DNA from 2 places in the Streptomyces sp. NPDC051051 genome. Region 1 is predicted to be linked to the other one. Evidence: predicted binding sites of a transcription regulator. Region 1 holds the regulator's gene; the other holds the start of a gene.
The links. Region 1 encodes HrcA, which represses chaperone genes, less so after heat shock. Its sites were predicted from a motif close to TTNGCACTCNGNNNNNCNGAGTGCNAA; they were not measured.
Positions count from the first base shown of each region.

Region 1 (6,752 bases):
CAGCCTGCCACCGCCGGCGAGGACGCGGTAGAGCGCTTAACGCCATGCGCCGCACCGCCGCACCGATCTACGGTGACCGCATGCGCGACCGCCGCCGCCCGAGGAAACTGATCGTCGACGACACGACCGCCTACCTGTGGACGGTCCGCCACCGGCACCGGGACGGCCGGGGCTGCCGGGACGTCCTCACCCTGATCCGGGACGGCGTGCGCACCAGGATCGTCTTCCGCGAGGGCGAGGGCCGTTACGTCGGCGGCGGCGCGTACACGCACGCGGGCGGCGTCGGCGACCGCGCCCACCACCTCAACCTGCACAGGCCCGGCACGGTGCGCGCGCTCGTCGACGAGGCCGTCCGCCGCCGGCTGCTGCCGCACGGGGGGAAGCGGGAGCGGGAGTTGGACGGCTGGATCCTGTTCGACGCCCTCGGTCGCGCGGCGACCACGCCCGAAGCCCCACCGGACTGACCTGGTTCTCGGAGGCGGACGGGTGAGGACCGGCGGCCGGTCAGGACCAGCGGCCGGTCCGCCCCAGGAGCAGGGCGGCGGCGGCCGTCCCGGCGGTCGAGGTCCGCAGCACGCTGCGCCCCAGCCGGTACGCCCTGGCACCGGCCCCCTCGAAGAGCGCCAGCTCCTCCGGGGAGACGCCCCCTTCGGGTCCGACGACGAGCACGATCTCCCCGTCCGCGGGAAGCGGCGCGGTCGCCAGCGGCTCGCTGCCGTAGTCGCGGTCCTCGTGGAGCACGGCCGCGAAGTCGGCCCGGGCCAGCAGTGCCGCCACCTGCCTGGTGGTCGCGGCGTCGGCGACCTCGGGGAAGCGGACCCGGCGGGACTGCTTGCCGGCCTCGCGGGCGGTCGCCCGCCACTTGGCGAGCGCCTTCAGCCCGCGGTCGCCCTTCCACTGGGTGATGCAGCGGGACGCGGACCAGGGCACGATCGCGTCGACGCCGGTCTCGGTCATCGTCTCGACGGCCAGTTCGCCCCGGTCGCCCTTGGGCAGCGCCTGGACGACGGTGATCCGCGGCGCCTCTGCGGGCTCCTCCGCCACCTGGGCCAGATCGACGACGAGCCGGTCCTTGCCCTCGGCGGCGACGACCTCGCCCCGCGCCCAGCGGCCGGTGCCGTCGGTGAGGACGACCTCCTCACCGGCCCGCAGCCGCTTCACGGAGACGGCGTGCCGTCCCTCGGGCCCGTCCAGTACGAACTCGGCCGGACCGCCCGGCAGTTCGTCGACGACGAAGACGGGGGCGGTCATCGCGCACCGCCCGCGCCGGCCGCGCCGCCGTCCGACGACGCCGTCCTCGCCGCGTCGAGTTCGGCCGTCAGCACCTCCACCAGCCGACCGGCGGGCAGGGTGCGGGCCAGCCGGTGTCCCTGGCCGGCCCACAGCGCCATGCCCTGCGCGTCGCCCGCCTTCGCGGCGGCCTTGCGCAGCGGCGAGGTCAGGTGGTGGACCTCGGGGTAGGCGGCGGGCGCGTACGGTCCGTGCTCGCGCAGGAAGCGGTTGACGAGGCCGCGGGCCGGGCGTCCGGAGAAGGCGCGGGTCAGTTCCGTGCGCACGAAGAGCGGGTCGGTGAGCGCCTCCTTGTGCACGGCGGCCGCGCCGGACTCGGGCGTCGCGAGGAAGGCGGTGCCGAGCTGGGCGGCGCTCGCCCCGGCGGCGAGGACGGCGGCGATCTGGCTGCCCCGCATGAGGCCGCCCGCGGCGATCAGCGGCAGGCCGACGGCCTCCCGGACCTGGGCGACCAGCGACAGCAGGCCGATCCCGGAGCCGTCGTTCTCGGGGATGTCGCGGTGGGTGCCCTGGTGTCCGCCGGCCTCCACGCCCTGCACGATCACCGCGTCCGCGCCGGCCCGCTCGACCGCGACGGCCTCCTCCACGGTGGTCGCGGTGACCAGGGTGAACGTGCCGGCCCGGCGCAGCGCGGCCAGCGCGTCCGGGCCGGGGACGCCGAAGTGGAACGAGGCCACCGGCACCGGGTTGTCCAGCAGTACCGCCAGTTTGGCGTCGTAGCCGTCGTCGCGGCCGCTGTCCGGATCGCCCAGTTCGGCTCCGTACCAGGCGGCCTCACCGGCCAGCTGGTGGGCGTAGACCTCGACGGCGCCGGTCTCGGCGTGCTCGGGCTGCGGCATGAACAGGTTCACGCCGAAGGGCCGGGAGGTCAGGCTCCGCAGTTGCTTGATCTCCTGGTACATGCCGTCGGCGGTCTTGTACCCGGCGGCCAGGAAGCCCAGCCCGCCGGCCTCGGACACGGCGGCGGCGAGCTGCGGGAGGGAGACGCCGCCCGCCATGGGGGCCTGCACGATCGGGAGAGGGAGGAGATCGGTCAGTGCGGAGGACATGACGGCATGTTGTCACGTCGCCCGGACGAGTCCGAATCCAGCCCGTCCGGCATTCGCGGAGGGGCCGTCCGGGCCGAGAGCGGGGGTCCGGGGGCACGGCCCCCGGGGGGACGGGACGGGGAAGCGGCGGCGGGGCGAGGAGGCCCCACCGCCCACCCGCCACCGTCAGCGTCCGTTGAAGGCGTCCTTCAGCCGGGAGAACAGGCCCTGCTGGCCGGGCTGGAACTGCCCGAGGGGCCGCTCCTCCCCGCGCAGCTTCGCCAGCTCCCGCAGCAGCCGCTCCTGCTCGGGGTCCAGCTTGTTGGGCGTCTGCACCTCGACGTGCACGATGAGGTCACCGCGTCCGCCGCCCCGCAGGTGCGTGACACCGCGCCCGTGCAGCGGGATCGACTGCCCCGACTGCGTGCCGGGCCGGATGTCGACCTCCTCGAGCCCGTCGAGCGTCTCCAGCGGCACCTTGGTGCCGAGGGCCGCCGCGGTCATCGGCAGGGTGACCGTGCAGTGCAGGTCGTCGCCGCGCCGCTGGAACTGCGCGTGCGGCAGCTCGTGGATCTCGACGTACAGGTCACCGGCGGGACCGCCGCCGGGCCCGACCTCGCCCTCGCCGGCGAGCTGGATGCGGGTGCCGTTGTCGACGCCGGCCGGGATCTTCACGGTCAGCGTGCGACGCGAGCGCACCCGGCCGTCGCCCGCGCACTCCGGGCACGGCGTCGGCACGACGGTGCCGAAGCCCTGGCACTGCGGGCAGGGCCGCGAGGTCATGACCTGGCCGAGGAAGGACCGCGTCACCTGCGACACCTCACCGCGGCCGCGGCACATGTCACAGGTCTGCGCGGTGGTCCCCGGCGCCGCGCCCTCGCCGCTGCAGGTGCCGCAGACGATCGCCGTGTCGACCTGGATGTCCTTGGTCGTGCCGAAGGCCGCCTCGTCGAGGTCGATCTCCAGCCGGATCATCGCGTCCTGGCCCCGGCGGGTGCGCGAGCGCGGTCCGCGCTGCGACGCCGTGCCGAAGAAGGCGTCCATGATGTCGGAGAAGTTGCCGAAGCCACCGGCCCCGAAGCCGCCCGCGCCGCCCCCCGCCTGGGACAGCGGGTCGCCGCCGAGGTCGTAGACCTGCTTCTTCTGCGGGTCCGACAGCACCTCGTAGGCGGCGTTGATCTCCTTGAACCGCTCCTGGGTCTTCGGATCGGGGTTGACGTCCGGGTGCAGCTCGCGTGCGAGCCGCCGGAAGGCCTTCTTGATCTCTTCCTGCGACGCGTCGCGGCGCACGCCGAGAACGGCGTAGTAGTCCGTGGCCACTTACGACTCCGCCAGGATCTGTCCGACGTACCGTGCCACTGCGCGTACCGCTCCCATCGTTCCCGGGTAATCCATGCGGGTCGGTCCGACCACGCCGAGCTTGGCGACTGCCTCGCCGCCCGAACCGTAGCCGACCGACACCACCGAAGTGGAGTTGAGTCCCTCGTAGGCGTTCTCGTGACCGATGCGTACGGTCATGCCCGAATCCCCCGCCTCGCCGAGGAGCTTGAGGAGCACGACCTGCTCCTCCAAGGCTTCCAGGACGGGTCGGATCGTGAGGGGAAAGTCATGTCCGAAGCGGGTGAGATTGGCGGTGCCGCCGATCATCAACCGCTCCTCGTTCTCCTCGACGAGCGTCTCCAGCAGCGTGGAGAGCACCGTCGTGACCGTGCCGCGGTCCTCAACCTCGAAGGCGTCGGCCAGGTCCTCGACCAGCCGCGGCACGTCGCTGAAGCGGCGGCCCGCGACCCGGCTGTTCAGCCGCGCCCGCAGGTCCGCCAGCGAGGCCTCGCCGAAGGGCGCCGGGCAGTCCACCATCCGCTGCTCGACCCGCCCGGTGTCCGTGATCAGCACCAGCATCAGCCGGGCCGGCGCCAGCGACAGCAGCTCGACGTGCCGCACCGTGGAGCGCGTCAGCGACGGGTACTGCACGACGGCGACCTGCCGGGTGAGCTGCGCGAGCAGCCGTACGGTCCGGGCCACGACGTCGTCGAGGTCGACGGCGCCGTCGAGGAAGTTCTGGATGGCCCGCCGCTCGGGGGCCGTCATCGGCTTGACGCCGGCCAGCTTGTCGACGAACAGCCGGTAGCCCTTGTCGGTGGGGATGCGCCCGGCGCTGGTGTGCGGCTGCGCGATGTACCCCTCGTCCTCCAGGGCCGCCATGTCGTTGCGGACCGTGGCCGGGGAGACGCCGAGGTTGTGCCGCTCGGTGAGCGCCTTGGAACCCACGGGTTCCTCGGTGCCGACGTAGTCCTGGACGATGGCGCGCAGCACTTGGAGCCTGCGTTCACTCAGCACCGCGCTCACCTCCAGAAGTCTTCCCCGGTCCCCCGGGCGCCTCGCCTGGCACTCTTCACATCCGAGTGCCAGCGTTCCCCGGCCCAGTGTACGGCTGTGGGGTACACCCTGGGCAAGGTCGGTCGCCCCGCCGGGCCGCCGGGGCTAGCGTCGCGGTATGAGCGTGACTTGGGAAGAGCTGGGATGGGAGCGGGTCGCCACCGGGGTCGGCCGGTGCCGGCTGCCCGGCTGGGACTGCACGGTGGGGCTGGTCGTCGGGGAGGGGCGGGCCCTGTTGGTGGACGCGGGGTCGAGTCTCGCCGAGGGCGCCCGGCTGCGGGCGCGCGCCGAGGAACTCGCCGGCCGCCGTGTGACGGATCTCGCGCTCACGCACCCCCACTTCGACCACGTCCTCGGGGCGGCGGCCTTCGCGGGCGCGGAGGTCTACGCGGCGGTGGGGGCGGACACGGTACCGGCGGACGAGCTGCGCGCGGACGCGGTCCGGTGCGGCCTGGACGAGACCGCGGCCGCGGAGGCCGCGGACACCCTGGTACGGCCCCACCACCCGGTCTGCGGCGAGTGGACGCTCGACCTGGGCGGCGGGCGGCAGGTCCTGCTGGCGAACGTCGGTCCGGGCCACACCGCGCACGACCTCGCCGTCCTCGTCCCGGCGGGCCCCGGCTCGCCCGAGGTCGTCTTCTGCGGCGACCTCGTCGAGGAGTCCGGCGAACCGCAGGCCGGGCCCGACGCCGTACCGTCGCACTGGCCGGCCGCCCTCGACCGGCTGCTGGACCTCGGCGGCGAGGACGCGCTGTACGTGCCCGGTCACGGCGCGGTGGTGGACGCCGCGTTCGTCCGGGCCCAACGGGACGCGCTGGCCGCGCGTTTCGGCGTGTCGCCGTGACCTTGCCGGGGCTTCTCCTATCGTCATCCGAATGGGCCCCCGTGTGTACTCCGCCGACCTGACCCCGCCGTGGAAGAAGCAGCGGTCCGCCCCCGAGGTCCCCGCGGACCCCGGTCTGGTGGTGGAGGAGCCCGGCACCGGTTTCTGCGGCGCGGTGATCCGCTGCGAGGCGGGCACGGTCACCCTGGAGGACCGCTTCGGCAAGCACCGGGTCTTCCCGCTGGAGCCGCGCGGCTTCCTCCTGGAGGGACGGATCGTGACGCTGGTCCGCCCGGCCCCGGCGGCTCCGGTACGGCCCGCCCGTACCGCCTCCGGTTCGGTCGCCGTGCCCGGCGCCCGCGCCCGGGTGGCCCGCGCCGGCCGCATCTACGTCGAGGGCCGGCACGACGCCGAGCTGGTGGAGAAGGTGTGGGGCGACGACCTGCGCGTCGAGGGCGTGGTCGTGGAGTACCTGGAGGGCGTGGACGACCTGCCGTCGATCGTCGCCGAGTTCGCCCCCGGCCCCGACGCCCGCCTGGGCGTACTGGTGGACCACCTCGTCCCCGGCACCAAGGAGTGGCGCATCGCCCGGTCCGTGACCAGCGAGCACGCGGTGGTGGTGGGCCACCCGTACATCGACGTCTGGGAGGCGGTGAAGCCGTCGGCGGTGGGCATCGCGGCCTGGCCCCGCGTCCCGCACGGGCAGGACTGGAAGACGGGGGTGTGCCGGGCCCTGGGATGGCCGTCGGAGAACACCGGCGCGGTGTGGCAGGCCATCCTGAAGCGGGTGGGGTCCTACAAGGACCTGGAGCCGGAGCTGCTGAGAGCGGTCGAGGAACTGATCGACTTCGTCACGGCACCGGCCGAGACCTGACCCGGGGCACGGGACACCGGGGTCGAGGTCCCTCGGTCGGGACCCTCAGTCCACCAGGTCCCGCACCACCGCGTCCGCCAGCAGCCGGCCCCGCAGGGTGAGGACGGCCCGGCCCGCCTCGTAGGGGTCGCCGTCCAGCAGCCCCTCCGACAGGGCCCGTCGCGACGCCGCCAGCCCCGCCTCCTTCAGCAGGTCCAGCGGAACCCCTTCCCGCAGCCGCAGCTCCAGCAGGATCCGCTCGACCCGGCGGTCCTCCTCCGACAGGACCTCGCGTCCGGCACCCGGTGAACGGCCGCCCGCCAGTGCCGCCGCGTACGCCCCCGGGTGCTTCACGTTCCACCAGCGCACGCCGCCGACGTGG
Region 1 covers NZ_JBFBCB010000007.1:14,070-20,821, forward strand. The annotation lists gene AB0N31_RS07625 (hypothetical protein) at 81-464, shown strand; gene AB0N31_RS07630 (16S rRNA (uracil(1498)-N(3))-methyltransferase) at 505-1,251, opposite strand; gene AB0N31_RS07635 (nitronate monooxygenase) at 1,248-2,339, opposite strand; gene dnaJ (molecular chaperone DnaJ) at 2,505-3,638, opposite strand; gene hrcA (heat-inducible transcriptional repressor HrcA) at 3,639-4,655, opposite strand; gene AB0N31_RS07650 (MBL fold metallo-hydrolase) at 4,813-5,538, shown strand; gene AB0N31_RS07655 (DUF3097 domain-containing protein) at 5,570-6,391, shown strand; gene hemW (radical SAM family heme chaperone HemW) at 6,437-6,752, opposite strand, start outside.

Region 2 (6,752 bases), on a different contig from region 1:
CGACGGACGTCTCCAGCGCCTTCATCTGCTGGCTGACCGCGGGCTGGGTGCAGCCCAGCTCGCGGCCCGCCGCCGAGAAGGACCCGGTGGCGGCGACGGCGCGCAGCACGCGGAGATGACGGGCCTCGATCATCCTTCGAGGATAGGCGAGTCGCATAAGGGAGCCTTGGGAGAGGGGGCGGATAATGCGTCGACACTTTGACCGCCGGTCGCTTAGCGTGCCGCCATGAGGCTTCTGTCCGTCAACGTCGGCCGTCCCAAGACCGTGCCGTACACCGACCAGCCCGACGGGCTGACCGGCATCGACAAGCGGCCCGTCGAGGGTCCGGTGCGGGTGGCCGCGCCCGGTCCGAAGGGGGTCGGCGGAAGCGGGCTCGCCGGGGACGCGGTGTGCCACCTGCGCCATCACGGCGGGGACGACCAGGCGGTGTACGCCGTCGCGCGCGAGGACCTGGACGACTGGGAGCGCGAGCTGGGGCGCGCCTTCTCCAACGGCGCGTTCGGCGAGAACCTCACCACCACCGGGCTGGACGTGTCCGGGGCGCGGATCGGCGAGCGCTGGCGGATCGGCCCGCAGGTGGTGCTGGAGGTGACGGCGGGGCGGATCCCCTGCCGCACCTTCCAGGGCCACGTGGGCGAGAGGGGCTGGGTCAGGCGGTTCACGCGGAAGGCCGCGACGGGCGCCTACCTGCGGGTGATCACGCCGGGTGAGATACGCGCGGGGGATGCCGTGGAGATCGTCCACCTGCCGGAGCACGAGGTGACGGCCCGGATGGAGTTCCAGGCGACCACCACCCACCGGGAGCTGCTGCCCCGGCTGCTGGCCGCCGGCGAGGCACTGCACCCGGAGACGCTGGCGGCGGCCCGCGCGTACGTCGAGAAGCACAGCGGCTGAGTCGCCGTCGCCGGGGACGGCGCGCACGGTTCCGTCACTTTCCGCAGGCCTCGTGCGCAGAGCGGACGCCCGGACTCCGGGTCACTAACCTTCTGCCATGACAACGGCTCTGATCACAGGTTCGACCGCGGGTATCGGTGCCGCGTTCGCGCGGCGGCTCGCGGCGGACGGGCACGACCTCGTCCTCGTCGCCCGGGACACCCAGCGACTGCGCGAGCAGGCGACCGAGTTGCACGACCGGCACGGCATCGAGGCGGAGGTGCTGACGGCCGACCTGGCCACGGACGGGGGCATCGAGACGGTGGCCGCCCGGCTCGGTGACCGCAGGAACCCCGTCGACCTGCTGGTCAACAACGCCGGCTTCGGCAACAAGGGCCGCTACCTCGACGTGTCGATGGCCGACGAGCTGAGGATGCTCAAGGTGCACTGCGAGGCGATGCTGCGCCTGACGTCGGCGGCGGCCGGGGCGATGCGGGAGCGGGGGCGCGGGGGCGTCGTCAACGTGGCCTCGGTGGCGGCCTTCGTACCGCGCGGGACGTACGGCGCCTCCAAGGCGTGGGTCGTGCAGTTCACCCAGGGTGCGGCGAAGGACCTGGCGGGCAGCGGGGTGCGGCTGATGGCGCTCTGCCCGGGGTTCGTGCGCACCGAGTTCCACGAGCGGGCCGGGATGGGCACGGACAACATCCCCGGCTGGATGTGGCTCGACGCGGACAAGCTGGTCGCGGCGGCGCTGGCGGACCTGGCGCGCGGGAAGTCGGTGTCGATTCCCGACGCGCGCTACAAGGCGCTGATGGGCCTGGTGAAGGTGACGCCCCGGTCCCTGCTGGGCGGCATCAGCTCGCGGACGGGGCGGAAGTACGGGCCGCAGTAGCGGGCGGTCGTGCCAGGGCCCCGATGGACGAACAACGGGCGGCGGGCGGCGGCCCTGGTGCTCCGGTGGGAAAATGGGGCGTGACAGGGCCGGACCCAGGGGGGCCGGAGGCGGCGCGATGACCTTCGTACAGCTCATCGATTGCAGGACGAGCCGGTTCGACGAGATGAACCGGCTGATGGACACCTGGGTCGAGAAGACCAGGGGAAAGCGGACGGCGACGCACGCGGTGGTCGGCAAGGACCGGTCGGACGCGTCGCACGTCGTCGAGATCGTGGAGTTCCCGTCGTACGAGGAGGCGATGCGGAACTCGGGCCTGCCGGAGACCGAGAAGATCTTCGACGACATGGTCGCGCTCTGTGACGAGATGCCGACCTTCACCGACCTGGAAGTGGTGCGGGACGAGCAGCTGAACTGCGCGACGGCGCGGGAGTGGTTCGAGCGGGCCGGGACGATCGACATCGGCGCGATGTTCGAACGGGTGACCGAGGACTATGTGGACCACGATCCCGCCAGTGCGCAGGACAACGGGCCGGCGGCGGCGCGCGAGGAGTTCGCGGGCTGGCGGCGGGCCTTCGACTTCTCCTTCCGGGTCGACGACCAGATCGCCGAGGGCGACCGGGTGTGCACCCGCTGGACCTGGACCGCCCGGCACGAGGGCGCCTTCCTCGGCCTCCCCGCCACCGGGCAGGACGTCGTCATGACCGGCATGACCTGGCAGCGGTTCCGGGACGGCATGATCTGCGAGAGCTGGTGGCAGTACGACCGCGTGGGTCTGATGCGGCAGCTGGGGGTACTCGGGGAGTAGCCCGCGAGGAGCCGTCGAGGGTTCCGTGCCCCGCCCGGCGGGGGACGGAACCCTCCGTCGTCCCGTCGGCTTCCTTCACCCGGGTCTCCCCCGGGCTCGTCGGACGTCGCCGGCTTCCGCCACGGCAGTTCGGCCTCTGGTCACGCCGCCCGGGCTGTCCCCGGCCTCACCCCGGTTGGGGCGTGCGAGGTCCGCCGACCGGGGCGCGGCCACAGCGCGGACCGACCGGCCGCGGGACACGCGGCCGGGTGCCGGAACGTGCCGAGGCCCGGCACCCCTCGCGGGGGGGGCCGGGCCTCGGTGGCTGACGTGCGTCAGTGGGAGTGGGAGTGGCCGTGGCCGTGGCCGGCGGCGGGCTCCTCTTCTTCCTTCTTCTCGACGACCAGGGTCTCGGTCGTCAGGAGGAGGGAGGCGATGGAGGCGGCGTTCTCCAGGGCGGAGCGGGTGACCTTGACCGGGTCGATGACGCCGGCCTTGACCAGGTCGCCGTACTCGCCGGTCGCGGCGTTGAAGCCCTGGCCCTTGTCCAGCTCGGCGACCTTGGAGGTGATGACGTAACCCTCCAGGCCGGCGTTCTCGGCGATCCAGCGCAGCGGCTCGACGGCGGCGCGGCGGACGACGGCGACACCGGTGGCCTCGTCGCCGGTCTTGCCGAGGTTGCCCTCGAGGACCTTCACGGCGTGGACGAGCGCGGAGCCACCACCGGAGACGATGCCCTCCTCGACCGCGGCGCGGGTCGCGGAGATGGCGTCCTCCAGGCGGTGCTTCTTCTCCTTCAGCTCCACCTCGGTGGCGGCGCCGACCTTGATCACGCACACGCCGCCGGCCAGCTTCGCGAGACGCTCCTGGAGCTTCTCGCGGTCCCAGTCGGAGTCCGTGTTCGCGATCTCGGCCTTGATCTGGGCGACGCGGCCGTGGACGTCCTCGGTGTTGCCGGCACCGTCGACGACCGTGGTGTCGTCCTTGGTGACGGTGACGCGGCGGGCGGAACCGAGCACGTCGACGCCGACCTGGTCGAGCTTGAGGCCGACCTCCTCGGAGATGACCGTGGCGCCGGTGAGGACGGCCAGGTCCTGGAGCATCGCCTTGCGGCGGTCACCGAAGCCGGGGGCCTTCACCGCGACGGCGTTGAAGGTGCCGCGGATCTTGTTCACGACCAGGGTGGAGAGCGCCTCGCCCTCCAGGTCCTCGGCGATGATCAGCAGCGGGCGGGAGGAGTTGGTCTGGATGACCTTCTCCAGCAGCGGCAGCAGATCGGCGATGGAGGAGATCTTGCCCTGGTTGATGAGGATGTACGGGTCCTCGAGGACGGCCTCCATGCGCTCCTGGTCCGTCACGAAGTACGGCGACAGGTAGCCCTTGTCGAAGGCCATGCCCTCGGTGAAGTCCAGCTCCAGACCGAAGGTGTTGGACTCCTCGACGGTGATGACACCGTCCTTGCCGACCTTGTCCATGGCCTCGGCGATCAGCTCGCCGACCTGCTGGTCCTGGGCGGACAGCGCGGCCACGGCGGCGATGTCGGACTTCTCGTCGATCGGGCGGGCCGTGGCGAGCAGCTCGTCGGAGACGGCCTTGACCGCGGCGTCGATGCCCTTCTTGAGGAGGGCGGGCGACGCGCCGGCGGCGACGTTCTTCAGGCCCTCGCGGACCAGCGCCTGGGCGAGCACGGTGGCGGTGGTGGTGCCGTCACCCGCGATGTCGTTGGTCTTGGTCGCCACCTCCTTCACCAGCTGCGCGCCGAGGTTCTCGTACGGGTCGTCGAGCTCGACCTCGCGGGCGATCGTGACACCGTCGTTGGTGATGGTGGGGGCGCCGAACTTCTTGTCGATGACGACGTTGCGGCCCTTGGGGCCGATCGTCACCTTGACCGTGTCGGCAAGCTTGTTGACGCCGCGCTCGAGGGCGCGACGGGCGTCCTCGTCGAACTTCAGGATCTTCGCCATGGGAGCGGTTCAGCCCTCTCGGAAAACGTGGGAGAAACGAACCGCGCCCCCAGCGCCCGGCTTCACAAAGACGCGGGGGCCAGGGGCGCAGTTCACTGCAGAACTGGGTGAATTACTTCTCGATGATCGCGAGCACGTCGCGAGCCGAGAGGACGAGGTACTCCTCGCCGTTGTACTTCACCTCGGTGCCGCCGTACTTGCTGTACAGGACGACGTCGCCGACCTTGACGTCGAGCGGCAGGCGCTCGCCGTTCTCGAAACGGCCCGGGCCCACGGCGAGGACGGCGCCCTCCTGGGGCTTCTCCTTCGCAGTGTCCGGGATGACCAGGCCAGAGGCCGTGGTCTGCTCGGCGTCGAGCGGCTGGACCACGATGCGGTCCTCGAGCGGCTTGATGGCAACCTTGGAGCTGGTGGTCGTCACGATCCGACCTCCCCCTTCGGAGATCTCACGGGGTTAACTGTCTGAGGTGGCGACCAGGTGGATCCGTCGTCGCGGGTGCCGGACCTGCCCGTCGCTATTGGCACTCTCCAGTGGGGAGTGCCAGAGCTGAGACTATGACCGCGATTAGCACTCGGTCAAGCGGAGTGCCAGCGCCGTGCGTCGCCCGTGCCGGAATCCGGGTCGGACGGAGGGCCGGTGACCGGTGTCCGGCGGCTGTCCGGCGGGGGGGGGAAGCCTTCAGAGGTAGTCCTCCAGACGGCCCACCGTCAGTCCCTGTTCCTGGATCCGCCGCAGCAGCCTCGTCGTGCGTTCCCGCAGGCTCGGGCCCCTGGTCTCGTCGGGGTCGACGGCGACGACGTCCCCGGGGCGCAGGCGGTGGGAGCCGTGGGTGTAGGCGAGGTCGGTGGGCCCCATGGAGGCCCGCCACAGGACGACGGCCGTGATCCCGCAGTCGGCGGCCGCGCGCAGGGTCACCGTGTCGTACGTGCCGTAGGGCGGGCGGAACAGGCGGGGGCGCAGGCCGAAGCGGGCTCGGAGCTTGTCCTGCTGGCCGCAGATCTCGGCGCGCTGGCCCGCGTAGGGCAGGCCGCGCAGGGCGGCGTGGTCGAGGGTGTGGTTCTGGAGGCCGGCGCCGACCGACCGCAGCCGGGCGAAGTGCGCGTAGCCCGGGCCCACCACGCTGTCGGTGAGGAACATGCTGACCGGGAGGCGCAGCTCGCGGACCATGGTGACGAAGCGGGGGTCGCGTTCGGCGCCGTCGTCGTAGGTGAGGAAGACGACCTTGTCGCGGGTCGGGATCCGGTCGACGACCGGCGGGAGGGCGGGGCGGGCCGGGCCGCCCGCGAGGGGGCCGGCCGCCGGTGTGCGGGCGGGGGTGGGGGCGGGGGCGAGCGGGGCGGCCAGACCCCAGCGGCGGTACGCCTGCTCCGCGGCCGGCGCGTGCGGACGTGCGGTCCGCTCGGCCGCCGGGGCTTTTGGCCGCACGCCCTGTCCGGCCCCCGGCCCCGCGGACCGCACCCGCTCCGTCGCCGTGCGGCCCGGGTGTTCGACCGGGTCGGCCGACCGGGCGCAGCCGGTCAGCGTCACCGTGAGGGCCGCGGCGGACGCGAGCAGCGCGGTCCGCCTTCTCACAGGTAGTCCTCCAGTCGGGCCACCGCGTAGCCCTTCTCGGTGACCAGGTCCAGGAAGCGGCGGATCATGTCGGGCATGGTGCCCTTCCAGTCGGCGCGGCCGCGGAAGTGGGTGAGGACGATGTCACCGGGGTGGAGGTCGCGGTCCCACTCGCGGTAGTCCCAGTGGTCGGCGAAGACCTCCTCGCTCCACAGCGGCGCGTACTTCACGCCGCACGCCTTCGCGGCGCGCAGGGTGTCGCGGTTGTAGTTGCCGAAGGGCGGGCGGAAGAGCGCGGGGCGTTTGCCGTAGTGCTTCTCGATGACGTCCTGCATGCCGCAGATCTCGCGTTTCTGGCGGCTGTAGGAGAGGGCGGGCAGGTAGGGGTGGTGGAGGGTGTGGTTGTTCAGGGTCACCCCCGCGTCCTGCATCTTCTTGAAGTAGCCGTAGTCCTCCTTGACGAGGTAGTCGCTGAGGAAGGCCGTGTAGGGGATCTTCAGGTCGCTCATCATGCGCAGGAAGGCCGGATCCTTCTCGGCGCCGTCGTCGATGGTGAGGAAGACGACCTTGTCCTTGGTGGGGACGGTGGTGAAGACCGGCGGGAGGCCGAGTTCCTCGTGGTCGTCGACCTCGAAGCCCTGGCGGGTGGTGATCACCGGTTTCGTCGCGGGCGGGACGGGGGG
Region 2 covers NZ_JBFBCB010000046.1:25,422-32,173, reverse strand. The annotation lists gene AB0N31_RS28640 (LysR family transcriptional regulator) at 1-133, opposite strand, end outside; gene AB0N31_RS28635 (MOSC domain-containing protein) at 227-895, shown strand; gene AB0N31_RS28630 (SDR family oxidoreductase) at 993-1,766, shown strand; gene AB0N31_RS28625 (ester cyclase) at 1,885-2,574, shown strand; gene groL (chaperonin GroEL) at 2,889-4,517, opposite strand; gene groES (co-chaperone GroES) at 4,630-4,938, opposite strand; gene AB0N31_RS28610 (polysaccharide deacetylase family protein) at 5,197-6,090, opposite strand; gene AB0N31_RS28605 (polysaccharide deacetylase family protein) at 6,087-6,752, opposite strand, start outside.
Region 2: groES (co-chaperone GroES) is a predicted target of HrcA. The motif match lies at 5,083-5,109, and genes of this name have one in related genera.